One region of the Rossellomorea sp. GQ25 genome, then DNA from elsewhere that is predicted to be linked to it. Evidence: predicted binding sites of a transcription regulator. Region 1 holds the regulator's gene; the other holds the start of a gene.
The links. Region 1 encodes LexA, which represses DNA repair genes until DNA is damaged. Its sites were predicted from a motif close to CGAACATATGTTCG; they were not measured.
Positions count from the first base shown of each region.

Region 2: the regulator LexA is predicted to act here: its motif matches at 8,761-8,774, upstream of AC6CIB_RS09690 (carbohydrate kinase).

Region 1 covers NZ_JCAXEQ010000001.1:880,218-892,293, reverse strand. Annotated here, with positions in the region: gene spoVK (stage V sporulation protein K) at 1-230, shown strand, start outside; gene AC6CIB_RS04880 (trimeric intracellular cation channel family protein) at 310-918, opposite strand; gene hflX (GTPase HflX) at 1,135-2,376, shown strand; gene AC6CIB_RS04870 (methionine gamma-lyase family protein) at 2,395-3,672, shown strand; gene AC6CIB_RS04865 (MerR family transcriptional regulator) at 3,812-4,228, shown strand; gene glnA (type I glutamate--ammonia ligase) at 4,266-5,600, shown strand; gene lexA (transcriptional repressor LexA) at 5,728-6,348, opposite strand; gene yneA (cell division suppressor protein YneA) at 6,506-6,832, shown strand; gene AC6CIB_RS04845 (YneB family resolvase-like protein) at 6,844-7,494, shown strand; gene AC6CIB_RS04840 (DUF896 domain-containing protein) at 7,601-7,834, shown strand; gene tkt (transketolase) at 8,021-10,024, shown strand; gene sirA (sporulation inhibitor of replication protein SirA) at 10,291-10,728, shown strand; gene AC6CIB_RS04825 (YneF family protein) at 10,813-11,034, shown strand; gene AC6CIB_RS04820 (CamS family sex pheromone protein) at 11,214-12,076, shown strand, end outside.
Region 2 covers NZ_JCAXEQ010000002.1:775,426-787,501, forward strand. Annotated here, with positions in the region: gene ald (alanine dehydrogenase) at 1-849, shown strand, start outside; gene AC6CIB_RS09665 (MerR family DNA-binding transcriptional regulator) at 910-1,062, opposite strand; gene AC6CIB_RS09670 (class I SAM-dependent methyltransferase) at 1,502-2,500, opposite strand; gene AC6CIB_RS09675 (FAD-dependent oxidoreductase) at 2,497-3,813, opposite strand; gene AC6CIB_RS09680 (PAS domain-containing protein) at 4,096-6,573, opposite strand; gene AC6CIB_RS09685 (pseudouridine-5'-phosphate glycosidase) at 6,671-7,606, opposite strand; gene AC6CIB_RS09690 (carbohydrate kinase) at 7,623-8,717, opposite strand; gene AC6CIB_RS09695 (antibiotic biosynthesis monooxygenase family protein) at 9,076-9,384, opposite strand; gene AC6CIB_RS09700 (siderophore ABC transporter substrate-binding protein) at 9,386-10,336, opposite strand; gene AC6CIB_RS09705 (iron ABC transporter ATP-binding protein) at 10,355-11,116, opposite strand; gene AC6CIB_RS09710 (iron chelate uptake ABC transporter family permease subunit) at 11,113-12,063, opposite strand; gene AC6CIB_RS09715 (ABC transporter permease) at 12,056-12,076, opposite strand, start outside.

The DNA.
Region 1 (12,076 bases):
AATATTTATTAAGTCATGATGCAGAAAGAAAGATTCGGGAACATCTTCACTCAGCAAAAAACACATTATCTCCTATGGCATTTTCAAATGGCAGGTATGTACGAAATGTATTAGAGAAGTCAATTCGTGCTCAGGCCATGCGGCTGCTAATGGAAAATTGCTATGATCGACATGATTTATTAACAATCCGCAGTAATGATTTAGTGTTTAACAAAGGGTCATCTGAATGACTATACTTAGTAATTAGTAAACATTTAGTAAAATTAAAATCTATGAAAAAATGCATTCATAAGTGATTGCATTTTTTCATTATCCATGTGCTCGTAAGCTCCTATTCGGTAACCTCCATTTATATAAATAGGATAGAACACGTAATGCTGTTGTAATCACGAATAAAGAGTAGAGTTCAACGGCTGAATGGACAATTCCGAGCCCGATTGCTGCCCCACACAGGACTGCCCACACAGCATAAATTTCTGAACGAAGCACCAATGGTTTACGACCGGCAAGGAGATCACGAATAATTCCACCCCCGCTCCCTGTCAGCACAGCGGCTACAATAATAGCACTTATTGGATGATTCATTTCAGAAGCATACAGTGCCCCTTGGATAGCAAAAGCTGAAAGACCTATGGCATCAAAGAAATTTCCCCATTTTCTCCAGTGTTTAAGGAGATTATTAGGGAAAAGAAAGACAGCTGTTATGGAAAGGAGGGCAATCTGAAACAACATGCCTTGCTCCCATAGAGCGGAAACAGGGACGCCAATCAGTAAATTCCGAATAGCTCCTCCACCGAATGCTGTGACAATTCCTAATATATAAACACCGAGGATATCGTATTCCTCTTCCATGGCAATAATAGCTCCTGAAATAGCAAAAGCAATGGTACCTATAATACTCAATACTTCCCACGTCATACGCATTCCTCCTAACCCTATTACAATATGCTACATGCCATTATGTAGATTCTTGAATGAGTGTGATTTCGTTAATTCAAACATACTGATTTTAACACGTTTGCACTTAATTGCAACCATTTTCACTGCTTTTCACATAGAGTTTACGAGTCGGATTTGTTATGATGAAGATGATAATGAAATGTACAGAAAGAGGGATGTTTATTGAAGAATGAAATGAAGGAAAAAGTCATTCTGGTTGGGTGTCAACTCGAAGAAGATGACTTGCGTTTTCAATATAGTTTAGCGGAGCTTGAAGAGCTGACTCAAACGGCTCAAGGTCAAGTTGTGGCTGCTCTCACTCAAAAAAGGGACCGCGTTCATCCTGGTACATATATCGGGAAAGGAAAAGTAGAAGAGTTGGTCCTGTTGGAAGAACAATTTGAACCGGATATCATCATATTTAATGATGAACTTTCTCCGAGTCAAATACGAAACTTATCCAAAGATTTACATGCAAGGGTGATCGATCGAACTCAACTGATCCTGGATATCTTCGCACAACGCGCCCGTTCAAGAGAAGGAAAATTACAAGTAGAGCTTGCACAACTTCAATACTTACTTCCAAGATTAATCGGGCAGGGAGCATCTCTCTCCAGATTGGGGGGAGGGATTGGAACAAGAGGACCTGGTGAGACAAAACTCGAAAGTGATCGTCGTCACATTCATGGCAGAATTGATGATATAAAGAAACAATTACAAACCATAGTCGAGCATAGAGAAAGGTATCGTGAACGAAGAAAGCGTAACAAAGCCTTTCAAATTGCGATGGTAGGTTATACAAACGCCGGGAAATCGACTTTGTTTAATCGAATTTCATTAGCAGATTCTTATGAAGAGAATCAACTCTTCGCAACATTGGACCCGATGACAAGAAAAATGCCTTTGCCCAGTGGTTACTCAACATTACTTACGGATACTGTCGGATTTATTCAGGATCTCCCTACTACATTAGTAGCGGCATTTCGTTCTACCCTGGAAGAGGTGAAGGAAGCGGATCTGCTTCTCCATGTAGTGGATAGTTCAAATCCTGATCACAGTCAGCATGAAAAGACTGTTCAGTCATTATTGGAAGACTTAGGCATGAACGGACTTCCTCAGTTAACGGTATATAACAAGCGTGATGTGGTGGACCCTGACTTTGTTCCGGGTAGTGAATGGGATCGTATCATGATCAGTGCCTTGAACGAAGAGGATCGAGGTCAGCTTTTATTAAAAATAGAAGAAATCGTGAAAAAATATATGACATCTTATCATGTGTTCATCCCAGCTAGTGAAGGGAAGCTCCTTTCACAATTAAAAAATGATACGATCCTAAGAAAATTAGAATTTATAGAAGAAAGCCAGGTTTACGAATTGACGGGCTATCACTTAGAAGATCATCCAATCGCAGGCAGTATCAAGAAATTTCAAAGGTAGAAGGGAAACAAAAACCTCATGTTTGAACAATTAGTGCACGGAAACACTCTAAAACCATTGGTAACAAAAGTTGAAGCAAGCATTAAAGATATACACAACCAAATTGAAGAACGAGCTGAAAATAACCAGTTCAATGTGCTTAGATCTTTTCAAAAGCACCGTGTAAGCGATTCTCATTTCATACCTTCAACTGGATATGGGTATGACGATGCAGGAAGAGACACATTAGAAAGTATTTATGCCGATGTATTCGGAGGAGAAGCAGGACTAGTGCGACCTCAGATTATTTCAGGTACTCATGCGATCTCCATCGCCTTATTCGGTGTACTTAGACCTGGGGACGAACTAGTGTACATAACGGGAAAGCCATATGATACGCTAGAAGAAATTGTTGGGATTCGCGGGGAAGGAACCGGTTCACTGAAAGACTTTCAAATTGGCTATCAAAGTGTAGATTTACTTGAGTCTGGAAAGGTCGATTTTGAAGGGGTGGCAAGGACGATTTCTTCCAAAACAAAAATGGTGGGGATTCAGCGGTCGAAAGGATATGCCAACCGACCTTCCTTTACTATAGAAGAAATCAAAGAAATGATTGATTTTGTAAAAGAGATCAACCCTGAAATGGTCGTCTTTGTAGACAACTGCTACGGAGAATTTGTAGAAGAGAGTGAGCCTTGTCACGTCGGAGCAGACTTAATGGCCGGCTCCCTTATTAAAAATCCTGGGGGAGGCCTTGCTAAAACCGGGGGTTATATCGTAGGAAAGAAAGAATACGTAGATGCATGTTCATATCGAATGACCTCCCCTGGAATAGGGGCAGAGGCGGGTGCATCTCTTTATAGCTTGCAAGAAATGTATCAAGGCTTCTTTTTGGCACCCCATGTGGTGGCACAATCATTAAAGGGTGCTGTCTTCACATCGGCTCTCTTAACGGAACTTGGCATGAATACAAATCCAAGTCCTCATGCAAAGCGAACAGATTTAATCCAGTCTGTTCAGTTCGATGACAGAGATAAGATGGTCGCATTTTGTCAGGCAATCCAGTTTGCATCACCTGTAAATTCTCATTTTACTCCATATCCAAACTATATGCCTGGTTATGAGGATGATGTCATTATGGCGGCAGGAACATTCATTCAAGGTTCAAGCATTGAATTATCTGCAGATGGACCGATAAGACCACCTTATGTGGGATACGTTCAGGGGGGATTAACTTACGCGCACGTGAAAATTGCCGTTTGCTCAGCAGTTGATAATTTGATTGAAAAAGGTTTAATCACTGTGATAAAAGGATAATAAAATTGTAATTGGATAGTCTAGAATCGACTATCCTTTCCTTTTGAATTCTTATGTAAGAAATTCTAACATATGATTGACAGAACTCCTCACATTACATATAATAAGGTCAAGAAGGAAAACAAAAGGAGGAATCAAGATGAGCGGAAGTGAAATTCGTCGAACGATGGCATTATTCCCAATCAGTATTGTCATGCAGCTCACGGACCTAACAGCTCGTCAGATTCGATACTATGAAGAGCACCAACTGATCAGCCCTGCACGTACTGAGGGGAATCGTAGGCTCTTTTCCTTGAATGACATTGATAAGTTATTGGAAGTAAAGGATCTGTTAGATCAAGGCATCAACATGGCAGGGATTAAGAAGATATTTGCTGTATCCAGTCATAATGAAAGTAAGGTAGTATCTGACGTAAGTAATGAAAAGGAAGAAAAAGCACGACAAGATTTATCCGATGACGAGCTGCGTAAATTACTTCGAAATGAAATGATGCATTCTGGTCGATTTACTAAAGCATCTTTGCGTCAAGGTGACATGTCTCGCTTTTTTCATTAAATAAAACCTTTAATAAACTTGAGGAGGAAATACGTAAATGGCAAAGTATACTCGAGAAGATGTTTTAAGATTAGCGAACGAAGAAGGTGTCAAGTTCATCCGACTGCAATTCACTGACATTCTGGGGACGATTAAGAACGTAGAAATCCCTCTAAGTCAACTTGAGAAGGCATTAGATAACAAGATGATGTTTGACGGATCTTCAATTGAAGGATTTGTTCGTATTGAAGAATCAGATATGTACCTATTCCCTGATTTAGATACTTGGTTAGTATTCCCATGGACAGCTGAAAAAGGAAAAGTAGCCCGACTAATCTGTGATATCTACAATCCAGATGGCACTCCATTCGAAGGAGATCCGCGTAACAACTTAAAGCGCATCTTAAGCCAAATGGAAGAGCTAGGGTTTACTGACTTCAATCTTGGACCTGAGCCAGAATTCTTCCTCTTTAAATTAGACGTAAATGGTGAGCCGACATTAGAATTAAATGATAACGGTGGCTATTTCGATTTAGCTCCTACAGATTTAGGTGAGAACTGCCGTCGTGATATCGCATTAGAACTAGAAGAAATGGGCTTTGAAATCGAAGCATCTCACCACGAAGTGGCTCCTGGTCAACATGAGATCGACTTTAAATATGCAAGTGCATTAAGAGCATGTGATGATATCCAAACATTTAAACTAGTGGTTAAAACGATTGCACGTAAGCATGGATTACACGCAACATTCATGCCGAAGCCTCTATTTGGTGTAAATGGATCAGGAATGCACTGTAACATGTCCCTATTCAAAAATGGGGAAAACTCTTTCTTCGATGAAAAGGGAGATTTGCAATTAAGCGATACAGCTCGTCAATTCCTTGCTGGCATCATTAAACATGCAACTGACTTTACAGCGATCACGAACCCGACTGTAAACTCATACAAGCGTTTAGTACCTGGATATGAAGCACCTTGTTATGTTGCATGGTCTGCTCGTAACCGCAGCCCATTAATCCGTATCCCTGCTTCTCGTGGATTAAGCACACGTGTTGAAGTCCGAAGTGTTGATCCGGCGGCTAACCCATACCTGGCGATGGCTGTATTACTGGCAGCTGGATTAGATGGAATCAAAAGTAACCTTCCAGCTCCTAAGCCAATCGACCGTAATATTTATGTTATGGACAAAAAAGAGCGTGAAGAAGCGGGAATCGTAGATCTTCCAGCAACATTACACGCTGCATTAGAAAATCTTAAAACAAATGAAGTAATTGTAAAATCTCTTGGAGAACACATTTTCGAACATTTCGTAGAAGCGAAAGAGATCGAATGGGATATGTTCCGTACACAAGTACACCCATGGGAGCGCGAGCAATACATTCAAATGTATTAATCCTTAATAATTGCTATTAATTAAAAGCAGTGAGTGGTAGCGTTTTCGCTACCACTCACTGCTTTTTTAGAGACTTAAAAAGTATAGATTAAATTAAGCCGCTATTATGCATAGCGGCTTAAACGTATTAATGTACTTGGCGATAAACTCCGACAACTTTTCCTAAAATGGATACATTACGTAAAATGATCGGATCCATTGTTGAGTTCTCTGGCTGTAATCGTACATAATCTTTTTCTTTAAAAAAACGTTTTACAGTTGCTTCATCTTCCTCTGTCATCGCTACAACGATGTCTCCATTATTCGCTGTTTGCTGCTGACGCACGATGACAAAATCCCCATCTAAAATCCCGGCTTCTATCATACTATCACCCATGATTTCCAGCATAAAGACCTGTTCATCTGAAGGTGCCATACGCTCTGGCAAGGGGAAGAATTCTTCTACATTCTCTACGGCTGTAATAGGTTGACCGGCTGTCACCTTACCGATTAATGGAACATTCACAACTCGTTGGCGTGGAATCGTATCCTCTTCAAGATTTAAGATTTCGATGGCTCTTGGTTTAGTGGGATCTCTACGAATAAGTCCTTTACTCTCTAACCTGGCCAGATGTCCGTGTACGGTGGAACTAGAAGCAAGACCAACGGCTTCACCAATTTCCCGTACGGAAGGTGGATACCCTTTTTCTCTTACTGCAATTTTAATATATTCTAGTATGTCTTGCTGTCTTTTAGACAATTTTGTCATGTTCACGCACCTCTATTATAGATCTTATGTTCCCATTATAGCATGTCTTTCCAGTCGATACAAACATAAGTTCGAATTTTTGTTGACACCAAACGAATGTTCGTATTACAATGAGTGTAACGAAAAACAGAACAAACATTCGCATGGAGGTTTATTTATGTTAACACATATTTGGAATCGTTTCTCTTACATTATTATTTTATTTGTCTTAGCACTTTTATCAGCAGTGTATTTTCTCATAGTCACGGCAAGTCAACCATCTTACCAAAGCATCACTGTTCGGGATGGAGACACTCTTTGGACTATTGCCAAACAGTATAATGAAGAATATTCTATGACAGTGGAAGAATTTATCGCCTGGGTAGGAGAGGAAAACAATCTTACATCATTCTCCATTAAACCCGGTGAATCACTTGTTTTACCTATAGAAAAACCAACATTATCTACACATTCAGATTATGAAGTGGTAATGAACGAAGAATAGAGGGATAGAAGATGGAGGCAGTAATTTACTGCAGAGTCAGTACAAAGAAAGACACACAGGAAACATCCTTGGAACGCCAAGAAGAGGAATTAGTGAAATTGGCACAAGACCACCAATACGAAGTGGCTGCTATTATAAAAGATCAAGCAAGCGGTTTTGAATTAGATCGTCCTGGTGTTCTTGAACTTCTTGATTTGATTAAAGATGAGTCGATTGCGGCTGTTCTCATCCAGGATGAAACAAGAATTGGCAGAGGGAATGCCAAAATTGCTCTTATTCACTGTTTATTAAAAGAAGAAGTCAAGATTATCAGTCAAACTCATAGTGGGGAGCTTCACTTATCTGAATCTGATTCTATGGTGATTAATATCGTAAGCATGGTTGAGGAATATCAAAGAAAACTCCATAATTTGAAAATCAGACGAGGGATGAAAAGGGCAGTGGAAAATGGTTTTCAACCTCATAAAAATCTAAAAAATAAGGGGAATATAGATGGAAGAGAGCGGATCGAAGTACCGGTTGAGGAAATTGTCCGGTTAAGGAAGAACGAATTGACTTTTGCTGAAATTGCAGCCACATTAAGAGGCTTCGGGTATGATGTCTCCAAAGCTACGGTACATAGGCGTTTTAAAGAATATATGAATTCAGTGGAAAATGCGTAACTCTTGTTTTATCTCCTTGAATCTAGTAACATGACGATAGTATTACGTACAATTTTTAGTTGTGTTTTAGAATTTGCTGACAAATGCAATAAAGGAGTTTTTATAGATGCTTTCAAAAACGAAAATGAATCGAATCAATGAGCTTGCCAAGAAGTCTAAAAGTAGCGGACTAACCGAACGAGAAGCAAAAGAGCAGTCCAAGTTGAGAAAAGAATACCTGGAAACGTTTCGTCAATCGATGAAAGGGACCATTGAAAATACAAGAATCTTTGATCCGGAAGGTAATGAAGTGACGCCTAAGAAGATTCAGGATATCCAGACCAAAAAGAAAATGCATTAAATTAATGAACTGCCAGGTCCATTTAAATTGGACCTGGCAGTTTTTTTTCATTTTCATCCCTTATGAAATCACAAGGGTTTTTATTTTCAACGGTCATAAAGTCATGTTATCATTCAAGATAGTTGTATAAACTAACAAAGAAGATTAATATTAATAAGGTACATTAAAAGGAAGGATGTCTGACATATGTTTGATAACACAGATCAATTAGCAATTAATACAATCCGTACATTATCTATCGATGCAATTGAAAAAGCAGGTTCTGGACACCCCGGAATGCCTATGGGAGCAGCTCCGATGGCGTATGCTCTATGGACAAGATTCATGAATCATAATCCGAAAAATCCTGAGTGGTTCAACCGGGATCGCTTCGTTTTATCCGCTGGTCATGGATCTATGCTATTATATAGCCTGCTCCATTTATCAGGTTATGACGTTTCAATGGAAGATCTTAAAGAATTCCGTCAATGGGGAAGTAAAACTCCGGGTCACCCGGAATACAAACATACCCCAGGTGTTGAAGCCACTACTGGACCACTTGGACAAGGAATCGGTATGGCAGTCGGTATGGCATTAGCTGAAAGGCATTTAGCGTCTACATACAATAAGGATCAATACGATATGGTAGACCATTTTACATATTCTATTTGTGGAGATGGAGACTTAATGGAGGGTGTGGCCTCTGAAGCAGCTTCATTAGCAGCTCACTTGAAATTAGGTCGTCTTGTAGTTCTCTATGATTCAAATGATATTTCACTTGATGGAGAGTTAGACAAATCTTTCTCTGAAAGTGTTAAAGGCCGATTTGAATCATATGGTTGGCAATATATTCGTGTTGAAGATGGGAATGACCTTGAAGAAATTTCCAAAGCAATCGAAGACGCTCAAGGGGATACTACCCGTCCTACTATGATCGAAGTTAAGACGGTCATCGGATACGGAGCTCCTAATAAATCAGGGAAATCTGCTGTTCACGGTGCTCCACTTGGTGAAGACGAAATGAAGCTTACGAAAGAAGCTTATCAATGGACGTTTGAGCAGGATTTCCATGTACCTGAGGAAGTCTATAGCAGATTCGAGGAAAAAATCCAACAAGTAGGTTCTGAAAAAGAAGAAGCTTGGGCTGACTTATTCATAAAATATAAAGAAGAGCATCCAGAGCTTGCTTTCCAATTAGAAGCAGCTATCAAAGGTGATCTTCCAGAAGGATGGGATCAAGATATCCCGGTATATGAAGAAGGAAAAGCACTAGCAAGCAGAGCTTCCTCCGGTGAAGTGTTAAATGCGATTGCGAAGAATCTTCCTTCATTCATTGGTGGATCAGCTGACTTAGCCGGATCTAACAAGACGATGATTAAAGATGAAGCAGACTTTACTCATGAATCGTATGAAGGTCGTAATATCTGGTTCGGTGTTCGTGAGTTCGGTATGGGTGCAGCCATGAATGGTATGGCTCTTCACGGCGGTCTGCACGTATTCGGAGGAACATTCTTCGTATTCAGTGACTACTTAAGACCCGCTATCCGCTTAGCGGCTCTAATGGGCTTACCTGTGACATATGTATTCACGCATGATAGTATCGCTGTTGGAGAAGATGGACCTACGCATGAACCTGTAGAACAGCTTGCTTCACTTCGTGCCATGCCTAACCTTTCTGTCATCCGCCCTGGTGACGGAAATGAAGTTGCTGCAGCCTGGAAATTATCCTTAGAGTCTAAGGATCAGCCTACGATGTTAGTTCTATCTCGTCAGGACCTTCCAACACTTAAAGGTACTGCAGATAAAGCATATAACGGCGTAGACAAAGGAGCCTATGTGGTATCTGCTTCTGGCAAGGAACAGCCTGACGCCTTACTGATTGCAACTGGTTCTGAAGTACATTTAGCAGTAGACGCTCAAAATGCACTTGAAAAAGACGGAATCAGCGTATCGGTCGTAAGTATGCCGTCTTGGGATCGCTTTGAGAAACAATCAAAAGAATACAAAGAATCTATTCTGCCTAAGAGTGTGAAAAAACGCCTTGCTATCGAAATGGGATCTCCTATGGGCTGGGATCGCTATGTAGGAGACGATGGCGACATTTTAGCGATTGACGGATATGGTGCATCTGCTCCTGGAGCAAGAGTCATGGAAGAGTACGGCTTTACTTCAGACAATGTAGTTTCAAGAATCAAAGCATTACTTCAGTAATAAATTAAAGACATGAAAGGTCGACTCCTTAATACTCTTAAAGGAGTCGACCTTTTTTAAGCTGAATGTAATTGTCGATTAAAAAGAGTATGTCTGGAAGAGATTGGGTAAATGATGATAAGTCCCTAAACTTGCTTGAGACAATCCCTGGAATTTTGAGTTTAATTGACCTTCGACAAAACTAGTGTAGATTTTCAACAATTTCCGACAATGACTCCTTTCTAGTTGATTTATACTATATGAAAGAAAGGTAGGAGGGTGTAAAAGTGCGAAACTATCAAATCTATTGGATTGAAGAAATGTTTGTTCAGCACTATTATGGTCGGGAAAGAATATTCTATCAGCTTTTTTCCGAATGGGAATCAAGTTCAGGAGAACTTCACGATATCATCTCGAAACAAGTAAATTACATTACTAGGCCTATTCCATACCTTCCTACACAAAGACTACTGCAGCACGAGATTATTAAAATTGAAGGAGCGGCTTGGGTTGATTCTGTTGCAACGATTGAAAGGATCGATTCAGGTGCTACACTTGTTCTCAATGAAAAATGGATGACGCTCAATGCTTGGGGTCACGATGAATCTGAATATATATTTTTTGAAATTCTGCGCAGAAATATGGGTCAATTGCTCGCGATTGATATCCAAAATGAACGTTTTGGGTGGTTAAAACCGATAAAACAAAGAAAATTTATATATTAATAAGAAATTATGACAGAAATATTGTATAATGTTTCATGGTTTAGTACACTTTTATAAGGACAACATGAAGGAGGAAGTAAGAGTATGTCAACGACTGGGTTACTTATTCTAGTTGGAGTTCTAGCATTACTTGCTGGAGTTGCACTAGGATTTTTCATTGCTCGTAAATATATGATGAGCTATCTTAAGAAAAATCCACCAATCAACGAGCAAATGTTACGCATGATGATGATGCAAATGGGTCAAAAACCTTCCCAAAAGAAAATCAATCAAATGATGAATGCAATGAATAAGAACATGAAGTAGTGGATAGAAGCACTCAGGTGATGAGTGCTTTTTCTATTTGTGACTATACTGAATTTATATTCCCTGTTCCTTTCGTAATTTAGGCTAAATTGATTATTTTAGTCAATTCATAAAAACTTAATGATTATCATTCAGATTAAAATTGAATTTATGATAGAATATAGTCCGGAGGGAGTCATATGAAAAAATGGATGATTGCTTCACTGTCTCTCATGATTCTTGTTGCCGGATGCAGCAATAAGCCTCAAGAAGTGATGGATGAAGAAACACTTGAAATTCAAAATAGTGCAGCTGGAGAAGCGCGCGAATATTTAAATTATAAAGTGAACAAAGAGAAGAAATCAATCAATCGTGGTCTCATTACGATGATGATTAACAATCGCAGTGATATGGATGAAATCGAGACTGGCCTCATGTCTTTATCCACCGAGCATTTTTCACCAGAGGATTACGTATACCAGGAAGGTCAATATCTTAAAGGTCTAAATTCATGGCTGGGAAGAAAGTCTGAATCAAATAAATTAGGGCTTAATCCTCCTCTGGAGATTACGGATGATATGGGCTGGGAACAGCAAATGGAGCTTGAAAAAAAGAACCCCATGTATCTCGCTTATATCCATGAACAGAACTACGTTGACTCAGAAGGGAAAATAAAAGGGATTTCCCTCGGTCTTGCTATGAATACCGTAGACTATATTCGAGTCGAAGATGAAAATAAGCTCATGCATTTTGATGAGACAAAGATCGATGAACAACAGTTAGAAGAATACGGAAAGAAGATAGCTAACACCGTTGTCAGTAGGGTGAAAGCCAATAAGGAACTGAAAGATGTCCCTATCATGATATCCCTTTACAAACTTCAACCATTGAATAGCGTAGTGTCTGGAAGCTATATTACTTCCAGTTATGTTGACGAAAATGATAAGAGTGCAAAAAAATGGAATGTCGTGACGGATAGATATTATTATTTCCCTAGTGATGAAGGGGAAGAGAAAGATCGTGATCTACATAATCGGATTCGTGATTTAGAAGATTATGTTTC
Region 2 (12,076 bases), on a different contig from region 1:
CATCTGGCAGCAGAACCTAAACTCGCAAAGGCACTTGTAGAAAAAGAAGTCACAGCGATTGCCTATGAAACAGTTCAAGTAGGAAGGACATTACCTTTACTAACACCGATGAGTGAAGTAGCCGGACGGATGTCTGCTCAAATTGGAGCACAATTTCTTGAAAAACCAAAAGGTGGAAAAGGGATTCTTCTTGGAGGGGTACCTGGTGTAAGACGTGGAAAGGTAACTGTAATTGGCGGTGGAGTTGTTGGGACAAACGCGGCAAAAATTGCAATGGGTTTAGGCGCAGATGTAACTATTATCGATTTAAGTCCAGATCGTTTACGTCAGCTTGATGATATTTTTGGCGATCGTATCCAGACGCTAATGTCAAATCCATTAAACATTGCTGAGGCAGTTAAAGAATCTGATTTAGTAATCGGTGCTGTATTAATACCTGGGGCTAAGGCACCAAAACTTGTAACAGAAGAAATGATCAAATCTATGAGCCCAGGATCAGTTGTTGTTGATGTTGCAATTGACCAAGGTGGTACTATTGAAACAGCTGATAAAATCACCACTCATGATAATCCTACTTATACAAAATATGGGGTTGTCCATTATGCTGTTGCAAATATGCCAGGTGCTGTTGCTCGTACATCCACAATAGCACTTACAAATGTAACGGTACCTTATGCATTACAGATTGCAAATAAAGGTGTTAAAAAGGCAATTGCAGATAGTGATGCACTCGAGTTAGGATTAAATACAGCTAACGGTGCTATCACATACAAAGTTGTTGCAAGGGATCTTGGTTGTGATTATTTACCTCCAAAAGAGGCTTTAGCCAAAATTAAAACTTTAGTTTAATTCAAAGTAGAATAAAACCTCCTTACCTTCATTTAATAACAGGCTTAGGAGGTTCTTATTTTAAGTGGAAAATCTATGGTGGGACCTGTAATTACTTGTCGAATCTACAGAAACGGGTTTAAACAAACCGATTTTGTCGTAATATAGCAGAGTCTGAATAGAAATATTATTTAATTTATCAACTTCCCCTATTGAATAAAGCTTAAAAAGCATAATTAAATGCAATATTCAACTGACTTAGGCGTGTTTGATGCAGATGGCATAATGTTAAACACTATAGGAACTGTTCAAAGGTTTTGATGTTTAAGGTTATTTTAAATATGATAACCGTATTCTATTAAAAGGGTAGTTTAATTGGAATGTCAGTACAAACATTCTATCGTTAAGCTTTTATCTTCCTAGTGATCCTGAATGTCGTCATAAAATTGATGGAACAAATAAATAAGATAAGAGTTTAGTTCAAAACGATCTTTATAAGTAAAATTAGACAACGTTAAATTCCTTTTTTCCGTCACTACTTTTCCTCCTTTTAATTTCCGTTGTCTTTTAAGGATTACCAAATTATTATTCGCCACTTATATTATCGACTAAGGATATAACGACACAAATCGACACAACCCTCCACACGCCCAAACAAAAAAACCAAGCCCCGCTACAAGGATCCGTTCTTCCTAAAAATCATCACATACCATCCGCCTTCTTTCACGATCGGTTCGTCGGACTCCACTTTGAAATTTGTTTTACCGGCCAATGCCTCCATCTCCTTCTGCGACGGAATCGGATACAGGTTCTGGAAGGTCATAAAGAAGCTGTTGAAGGCACTGGAAAACTGCTTACCATGCTTTGATTTCTGCATCGGGGTCAGAACAAAGAACAAGCCTTCTTTTTCAAGCCACGACGATGCTTTTTCAAAGAATTGCAGGCGCTCAGACGGATCGATATAGTGAAAGAGATTATTGGCCATGATCATGTCAAAAAGCAGTTCAGGCTCATATTCATGGAGGTCCTTACAAAGGATAGCAATATTTTCAAAACCACTAAGCGATTCTTCTGCAGCCTTTGCGACGGCTTCATGAATCTCGATCCCTACCATTCTCTTATCAGGATAGCGATCTCCTATTCTCTTCACATACCCGCCTTCACCACAGCCTAGATCCAATATAGAATTCACATTGTATTTTTTAATCGCCTTCTGTACCTTTGGAAAGGCAAAGCGCTCTAACAGAATCGACGTTTTCGCTACAGTAGAACCATGTACATCAGAGTTGAAATGCTGCTTCGTTTGATTACGCAATAATTGTGGATACGACAACAAGGCCGGGATGTGCAGCTCCATCATTTCTTTCAACAAAATGCCTGATGAATGCGGGTCCCTCTTTGATGTCGGCAGCTTCCAGCGGTTCCTCGTTGTGACTTTCCCATCATCCAGCCGCTTCATATGCTTGATGGTGATTCCGACCTCTACCCACTGTTCAAGGAGGTCCATTTCGATGTTTTTTTCAAGCGCCACTTCCTGAATGGAGGCAGGCTTTGTAAAACTATCAAACAGATTCATTTCATACCCTACATAGGCATGCCAGCTGTACAGAAAGGGCACATTCTTTTTCATCCATGTTCTTGCCCGCCATACTTTCACCATTTCTCCGATCATAGTAGTGCCTCCTTTCCTTTCCAAGGATAATCTTGGATTTCCGTAAATTTAGTGTTTGATTTCTCTTCTTCTGTCAACGAATCCTTTCTGATTGGGAGCACTCCCCCCTGGACCATCCGGTCGTATAGGGTTTCTCTCCACATGCCGAGACCGGATATGTTCAGCATCTGCTTGTAATGGGAGATCGAATCCCTCTCCATGCGCTGAAGGCTCTTATTTCGCAGCCAGCCAACCGGGCGATAAGGATACGAATAAACGAGGGCCGATAAATGACTGAGATGCATTTGATGGGCAACCCTTCTTTTCCGCACCTTTGGGTACCACTCCAGATTAGCCGGATCTACTTTACCGGCCGAATACATATCACACAACAATTCTCCAAGAATGCTCCCATCCTGTATGGCCATATTCATTCCTTCTCCTGCCATGGGGTGAACCGTGTGAACCGCATCTCCAATCAGGGCAAGATGGTCCTTCACATACGTTTCCGCATGATATTTCAGGGGCACCATCAGCTGGATTTTCTTCCAGTCCTCTATTTGGTTCACATACCCTTCCAGATCCGGGCACATTTGAATATAGAGCTTATGAAATTCTGAAATCGGTTTTTTTCGAAGAGTCTTGTATTCCCCCGCTGGAATGAGATAAACGGATCGTACTTCATCGTTTGGTAACGGGAATAGACCCAAGAATGATTGATATGTAGAAATGATACGTCCCTTCACCATTTCCTTGGGCCTTGGAAATGTCACCGTTAAGAAATGATGGTTGTACTTTTTTTCCTTCACATCCACTTCCATATAGTCACGGGTGACAGAGCTTCTTCCTTCTGCCCCGATAATGAAATCACTAAGAATCTCTTGAGCCTCTTTCGTTTCGCGATCCTCGATGATCACTTTATGAGCGTCTATTTTCTTACAAACTGTATTCGATCGATAATGAAAGGAAGGATACTCCTGACCTTTTTCTCGTAGAAGCTCCTTTAACGTTTCATGATGGATCATTAATGAATAGGAATATCGACTGGGTAGAATCGAGTAGCTCATCGTGGAATTCTTCGCTTTTGATTTCTCACTTTTCAATTCAATGAGTTCCAAATCGGATATGATATGGCCGTTTTCGAATACGGAGTCAATGACCCCCAATGAATCAAATATTTCCAAGCTTTTGGGCTGGAGGAGCTCTCCCTTGTATACGGAGCTCGGACCTGGTAACCGTTCCACAATCGTTACGTCTATATTGCACTGTGCTAATTTCAAGCCGAGTGTCAGGCCGCCAATTCCTCCACCACTAATAAAGACGTTCGTCTTCATTTCTTTCACCTCTTTCTCTCTCTTTAACCTTTTCCCAAGATGTTGAAACGTGGCGATGTGCTCCAATCCAATCGCCATGAGTAGACAAGTTCTTAAGAATGAAAAGAGAAATACGAAATTTGTAGAACGTACTATTTCCCGGAAAATATCAGCGATCTCAGCTTTTAACCACTCCCACTATTTACAGTTTTTGTCGGATGATTTCCCTTAGTTAAATCGACAATAGCTGGGAAAATAAAAAAACTCCACAGCAAGAGTTCCCTCTCACATGTGGAGTTCTTTCTATTTTTCATTTGCAATCGGCAGCAAAATCGTAACGGTTGTTCCTTCCGTTACATTGCTTTGAATCGATAGTGAGCCGTGATGCTCTTTGATGATTTTTTGGCAAATCATCAATCCGAGACCGGTTCCTTTTTCTTTCGTGCTATAGAACGGTTCTCCTAAATGTTTCATGCGCTCCGGCGGTATTCCATTTCCGTTGTCCTGGATGGAGATTTTCGCATAACCGTCCTCTTTTTCAAGTTGAACACTTAGGAGACCCCCATTTGGCATGGCTTCCAGGGCATTTTTCATGACGTTTAAAATGACCTGTTTCATTTGATGGGAGTCACAATAAATTTCCGCTTCTTCCACAGAGAACCTTACATCGACTCCTTGCTTCAGGCATTCCATCTTAATGAATTCGACAGAGCTTGTGAGCAGGGTCGTTAAGGACATCAGGGAAAATTGAACGGCCCTTGGTTTCGCCAATGCCAGAAATTCATTGGTTATGATTTCGATTCGATCGAGCTCTCCCTGGATGACCCCTAAGTAAAAGTCATCCTTCGCATTTTCTTTCATCAGTTGAAGAAAGCCTTTCAGTGTCGTCAACGGATTTCTGATTTCATGGGCCACTCCGGCTGCAAGCTGTCCGATCATCGCTAATTGTTCCGATTTCTTCAGTAAGTCTTCATTTCGTTTCTTCTCGGATAAGTCCCGAATGATGGCTGAAATACCGATCAGATTTCCATCGCCATTTAAGATCGGGTTCATGTTAAAGGCAATTTCGATCGGCGTGCCATCTTTTCGGTACCGCACCGTCTCATAATCCTTTATTCGCTTCCCGGCCTTGATGGTCATTAAATTCTGTTTGAATTGTCCTACCTGGTCTTCTTGGTGAATAAAGGTAATTTTTCGTCCTGTAATTTCATCCTTATTCCAACCGAACATCGATTCAAACTGCTGATTGACCTTTAATACGCTTCCCTCTGGATCTAAAAGGACAATTCCGTCTCCGGCATGTTCGAAGTACGCTTCCAGTAATTCTTTCGCTTCCTTTAGTTCTTCTTCCATCTTCAGTTTTTCTGTAATGTCCTGTCCAAATCCATAAATTCCGATGACCTTGTTTTGAACCCGGATCGGGATGTTGGTGACCGCTACATGGCTTTTGCCACCTTCTCCATTCTCGAAGGTGGTGACAAACCTTGACGCTTCTCCTTTAAGGGCGACTTCAAAGTGATTGACGGCCGAATGCTTACTGCCTTCCGCGATGAATTCACTGAAGTGACTACCAATCATTTGAGGAGATATATGATTCCACTGCGTTTTCACAGCGGGATTTACCTCCTGGATGATCCCTTTTGTATCGACCATATAAATATTATCAGGACTGTATTTAACAATCGATTTATACTTTTGCTCGCTTTCGAACAGTTTTCTCTGAATATCTTTGATCAGGGAAATATCTGAAATGGAGCAGATGATTTCCACGACTTTTCCATCTTGCACCACTGGAACGATGGAGGCGATATATTCTAATTCCTTGTATTCATCCTCATACGTCAACTCTTCCCCTGTTTCCCATAGGCGTTGAAGTTTAGGTTGGATTTTCCCTAAGTGATGGGAATCGAACACTTCTTCAATGGTTTTTCCAATCACCTTTGAAGGAGTCAGATTTAATTTTTTCAATAGCTCTCCTGCCGCCATCTCGATCACAAATTCATTGTCTTTCTTGTTGATTTTATAGGTGATCGTCTTTTGGAGCCGAAGCGTGTTCTCAAGTTCCGCTTTCAATGAAACCAGTTCGTTCTCATAGTTTTTCTTCTCTGTAATGTCATGAAGGATGATTCCGACACTGTCTACAGTTCCGTCACTTTTGTAATTTGCCGGGGAGATTGTAATATTGCATGTAATCTTCCGTTGATTGTCCATTCTGAAGGTTACTTCTTCCCCTGTTGTATTCACTCCCCTTAATCCGTTCATCACTAGATTGATAAAGGATTGATTCTGAAGGGGTGTTTGATTGCGCAGGGACTCACCAAGAACGGTATCCGGTATATGAAACAGCTCCTGAAAGGACTGATTCATTTCCACGACCTTCCCTTTTTTATCAAGGATACAAACACAAGTCGGTGTGTTATAAATAAGAGACTCGTATATGGCCGAGCGGGAATTATTCGAATAGTCATGGGAAACATGCTTCTCTCCACATGCCTTTGGAACAATCATCACTAATTCTTTTTGCTCATCTATCTGTTTTCGCTTAACTATGTAGGTATAATGATTTAAGCGAATCGAACAACTCTTTTCTTCTAAAATTTTTTGAAGTAGATTATCTTCTTGCAAGGTCAATCCTTTCCATTCTTCATTCTCTTCTATAAATGATTTGCCTTTCACATCTATTATTGCAGCCGGGACTGGAATCGAATAAACACTAAATGCATGATAGGGTTGCATATCAGCCATATTACCTTCCTTTTTTGTAACTTTATTTACCACCATTTTACCCTACCTCTTCTTACATATAAATGGCCAATATATTTCATATAAAAAAACCTGGACTTGAAAATCTGCCCAGGTTTCACTATTTTTACATAGATTAGAAGCTTTCTACCTTAGCTAGCCTGCTGTAATGAACCGCAATTTCCGCTCCTACATGAGCATTATTCTTCACGAGGGCGATATTCGCTGTAAGGCTCTTTCCGTCTGTTAATTCCTTTACTTTCCCCAGTAGGAATGGCGTTGCTTCCTTTCCGGCAATCCCTTGTTCTTCCGCTTCGTTTAACGCTCTTTCTATGATACTATTCATCTCGTTTTCATCCAGTGCATCCTGGGCAGGGATCGGGTTAGCGACCACCACGCCCCCCTTTAGTCCAATATCCCATTTCGCTTTTAAAATATCAGCCGTCTCTTCGGGGGTCTCTACTTTATAGTTCACTGAAAAAGGACTACTTCGTGTGTAAAAGGCAGGTAAGGACCCTGTTCCGTATCCTAAAACAGGCACTCCTTTTGTTTCAAGGTATTCCATTGTCAACCCTATATCCAGAATGGATTTTGCCCCTGCGCAGACAACGGCCACATTCGTCACGGCAAGCTCTTCAAGGTCCGCCGAAACATCCATCGTCACCTCTGCATTTCTGTGAACACCGCCAATGCCTCCTGTCACGAAAACCGAAATATCAGCAAGCTCGGCGCAGATCATGGTAGCAGCAACGGTAGTCGCTCCGTCCTTTTTAGAAGCAAGGATATAAGGAATGTCGCGGCGACTTGCCTTGATTACGTCTGTTGCCTGCCCTAAATATTCAAGCTCTTCATGGGACAATCCAATCTTGATTTTCCCGTTCAAAATGGCAATCGTTGCGGGAACTGCCCCCTTTGAACGAATGATATCCTCTACATCACGGGCGGTTTTCACATTTTGTGGATAAGGCATTCCGTGAGAAATAATCGTTGATTCCAATGCCACAATCGCCTTTCCTGTCTTTCTGGCTTCTGATACTTCCTGCGAGTATTCAATATATGAGTTGATATTCATGTACATTTCCCCCTTCTCAATAGTAATGACTAAACTCTTGTTGAAGATTGGTCTTGTTCAGTGTAGGTGCCACCGTAAATTTGGATTGCAGCGTAATGGACGAGCAGATCACTCCAATCCGGCAAGCTCCGTCTGTATCGGATCCTTTTAAATATCCAAATAATATTCCCGCGACAAGGGCGTCTCCTGCACCGGTCACGTCAGCGACTTCAACCTTGGGAGGTAAAACCGCTCTCGCCTCTTTATAAGTAGTGTAGTAGATTAACCCCTGATCTCCCCGGGTAATCACGACCCTTTCCGCCCCTCTTTTAGTGATGGCTTTGGCCGCTTTAAAATAGTCATCCTCTGTCTCAATCGTCATTCCTACATACGTTTCCGCTTCCCCTTTGTTACATATGAACCAGGATACCCCTTCCAATGATGTAGGCAGCTTCAACACTTTCGGTTCAGAAACCGGGATGATCGTAAGAGGCACTCCTTCCGTTTGACACCTGCGGATGATGTATTTAAGCACATCCTCTGGAAAATTCGTGTCGAGCAGCACCATTTCCGATGAAGAAATCAACCCCCATCTCTTATCAACAAAACCAATGTCAACGCTTTCATAAATGTTCATATCAGCCAAGGCAAACAGCATTTCCCCTTCTTCGTCCAGTATGGCGGAGTAAGCCCCGGTGCTTTCATTTAGAAGTCGTTGGGATGCAGATACATCGGCAAACGATTTCGTTTGAGATAAAAGCCTGCTTCCTTCCGTATCTTCTCCTACCACCGTTATCAAATTAGCCTGTTTTCCTAACCGTCCTAAGTTCTCGGCTATATTGCGTGCCACGCCACCACTGGATTGCTCTGTTTTCGCAGGATTAGAGGTTTCTGCAATCAATTTCCCGTCCAACTGAAGCTTCCGGTCGATATTGGCTCCCCCTATGCACGTGATCCCGTTTTTCTTTGGAAGAACATACGCACGCCCCACGATTTTCCCCTGCTTCACCAGATTCGAAATATGCCCCGCTACCGCTGATCGTGACATCCCACTTCGCTCGGACAATTCCTGTTGAGTCATAAATGGATTTTCCTCAATATACGTCAACAAAAGCTTTTCTTTTTCGTTCACAAGCTCCCACCCCTATAAAGAAAAGTAACTTTTGTTAATATTCTAAACTTTTGTTTGAATTTAGACAAGATAGTAAATAAAAGAAAAAGTGTCCCGTCTAATATGGCGGGACACTTTTTTCTCTTATTTAGGGTGTATTCGTACCATTGTTGCTAAGCGAGTAATGGTTGATTTCCGCTACAGGATGCTCGCTTTCCGCGGGGCGGGCGGTGAGCATCCTCGTCGCTCTACTCCTGTGGGGTCTCACCTGTCCCGCTATTCCCGCAGGAGTCTCGCACCTGCAGCGAGAATCAACTTACTAGTATATATTCCCTTATACTAAACCTCTTTCAAAACAACAATCTTTAGAAAAGAACCTTTATTTATTTGCTTTTACCTCATACACATCCTGACCGGACTCAAGAATATGGTCGGGTTTAGGTTTGCCTGCACTCGCTTTATGACCTGCAATATGCTCAGGGCTCTTCTCCCAATTTTTCCAATCGGCTTCCGATTCCCATTGAATCATGACAAGGACTTCTTCGTCGCCACGGCGGACTTTTTTAACGAGGACCTTTAAGTCGATAAACCCTGGCTGCCTGTCAATTAATCCCTCACCAGAAAACCTTTCAACCACTTTTGATGATGTTCCTTCTTTCACTACCAATCTCTTTATTTGATAAAACATATTATAAACCTGCCTTCGCATCTTCAACCATTTGCTTCATCGATTGAAGTCCGCCTCCTGAAAGGTACCATGGGCCGCCATTCAGATAAACGATTTTTTCATTTTTGTAGGCGTTCGTTTTTTGTACAAGTTCGTTTTCAATTGAATCTTTGACGCTTGCGTTTGCATCAAAGGCAGCATCACGGTCGATCACAAACAGAACATCAGGATTTTGTTCCAATACATATTCAAACGTCACATTTTGCCCATGAGTGGATTCTTCTATGTTTTCATCAGAAGGTTTAAATCCAAACACATCGTGGAGAATTCCGAAACGTGATCCCGGTCCGTATGCACTTACTTCTCCTTCATTCCCCATCAAGATCAACGCTTTACTATCAAGGCTTCCGGTCTTCTCTTTAATGCCGTCGACTTGAGCTTGAACAGCCTCTAATTCCTTCTTCATTTCATCTTCTTTATCAAAGATTTCTGCAATAGTTTCCATGTTGTTTGTGAACGATTCCATGTAATTTGTGTAATCCGTTTGAACATACACGGTCGGAGCGATCTTCGTGAATTCTTCATACATTTCCGATTGGCGGGCAGAGATGAAAATCACATCCGGTTTCATCGAGCTGATCGCTTCAAAATCCGCCTCTTTCAAACTTCCTACGTTCGTATAGTCAGAACTGCTGTACTTTTCAAGGTATGGCGGGATCGTTGCTTGCGGTACACCCGCTACTTCCACTTCAAGCTCATCTAACGTATCAAGGACACCAAAATCAAACACGACGACCTTTTCAGGATTTTGCTTAACCTTCGTTTCGCCAAGTTCATGCTTTACTGTGATTTCTTTCGATTCTTCATTTCCACCTGAATTCTTCGTTTCTGTCGTTGATTCTTCCTTAGAACCGCACGCTGCCAATACTAGTAAGACAGTAAGCAATATTATTATAAATGACCATTTTTTCATTTTCTTTTCCCCTCTTTTTTATGAATTAAAATAAACACAAATCCGATTGTCATTCATCTGTTGTACAGGAATATCCATATCATAGATTTCCTTTAATGTTTGGGTTTGTATGATGGTATCTGTTGAACCTTCTCTTATGACCTTTCCGTTTTTCATCGCCACGATTCGGTCTGAATAAACTGAGGCAAAATTGATGTCATGCAGGACGATGACGACCGTCTTTCCCAGGTCATCCACTAATCTGCGCAGGATTTTCATGATCTGGACGGAGTGCTTCATGTCCAGGTTATTCAGGGGTTCATCCAGAAGAATATAATCGGTATCTTGGGCGATGACCATGGCAATGAAAGCACGCTGTCTTTGCCCCCCGGATAATTCTTCTAGGTAATTCCCCTCTAAGTCCACCAGATTCATATAGTCAAGCGCCTGGTTAACTGCCCTCTCATCTTCTTCCTTTAATCGGCCTTTCGAATAAGGAAATCGTCCAAAGGATACCAGTTCTCTCACCGTCAAACGGACGTTAAGAAAGTTCGATTGCTTTAGAATCGCTACTCTTTTGGCAAGATCATCTGAATTCATTTTCTTAAGATCGGCCTGATCGAGTATGATTTCACCACTATCTGAATCGAGCAGACGGCTTACCATTGATAAAAGGGTCGACTTCCCGGCACCATTCGGTCCAATGAACGAAGTGATTTGACCAGGCTGAATCGTGACGGTCACATCCTCAACCACCAGCTTTTTCCCGTAAGACTTGGACAGCCCTCGAATGTGTATCATTTGGCTTTACTCTCCTTTAACAAAAGATATATAAAGTACATTCCTCCGATGAAGTTCACAATCACACTTAGAGTCGTGGAAAACGTGAAGATCCGTTCTACCCCCCACTGTCCGCCAACGAGGGCAATGACACTCATCAAGCCCGCCCCGGTAATGAAAATGCTATGTTTGTAGGTACGAAAGAATTGATAAGCTAAATTCGCCACGATCAAACCGAAAAAGGTGATAGGGCCGACCAGAGCGGTTGAAACGGCTATGAGTACGGATGAGATCACAAGCATTTGCCGCACCATTCGATCGTAAGGGACGCCAAGATTAATGGACATCTCCCTTCCCAATGACATGACATCCAAGTAATGAATCCATCTCCAGCCAATCATCATCACGATGGTGACAACGATAAGGGCAAGCCAAACCAGATCAGCATTAATGTTATTGAAACTCGCAAACATCTTATCTTGAACCATTAAAAATTCATTGGGATCAATCAACACTTGCAGGAATGTGGTGATGCTTCCAAAGAATGTACCAACGATGATTCCGATTAACAATAAAAAATAGATTGGTTGATTACTATGACGGAATAATAATTGATACAGGATAAGAGCAAATACAATCATGGCTGTAACCGATATCAAAAAGTTAATATTCTTGTTTATGACAAGAATGTGATCCGATCCCAGGAAGAAAATAATCACGGTTTGAAGAAGGAGATAAAGAGAATCAAGCCCCATAATACTTGGTGTTAAGATGCGATTATGTGTGATCGTTTGAAACACGACCGTTGAATAAGCGATTGCGACTCCCGTAATGACCATGGCAAGCACCTTCATTCCCCGTCGAGGCAGCGCATAATCATAGCTTCCATTTAGCTCGTAAAATAAATATATCCCACAAAGCAACAGGGCAACGACTAGTAAAATAAGCATTTTCCACCGATTACGCATATGCCTTCCTCCT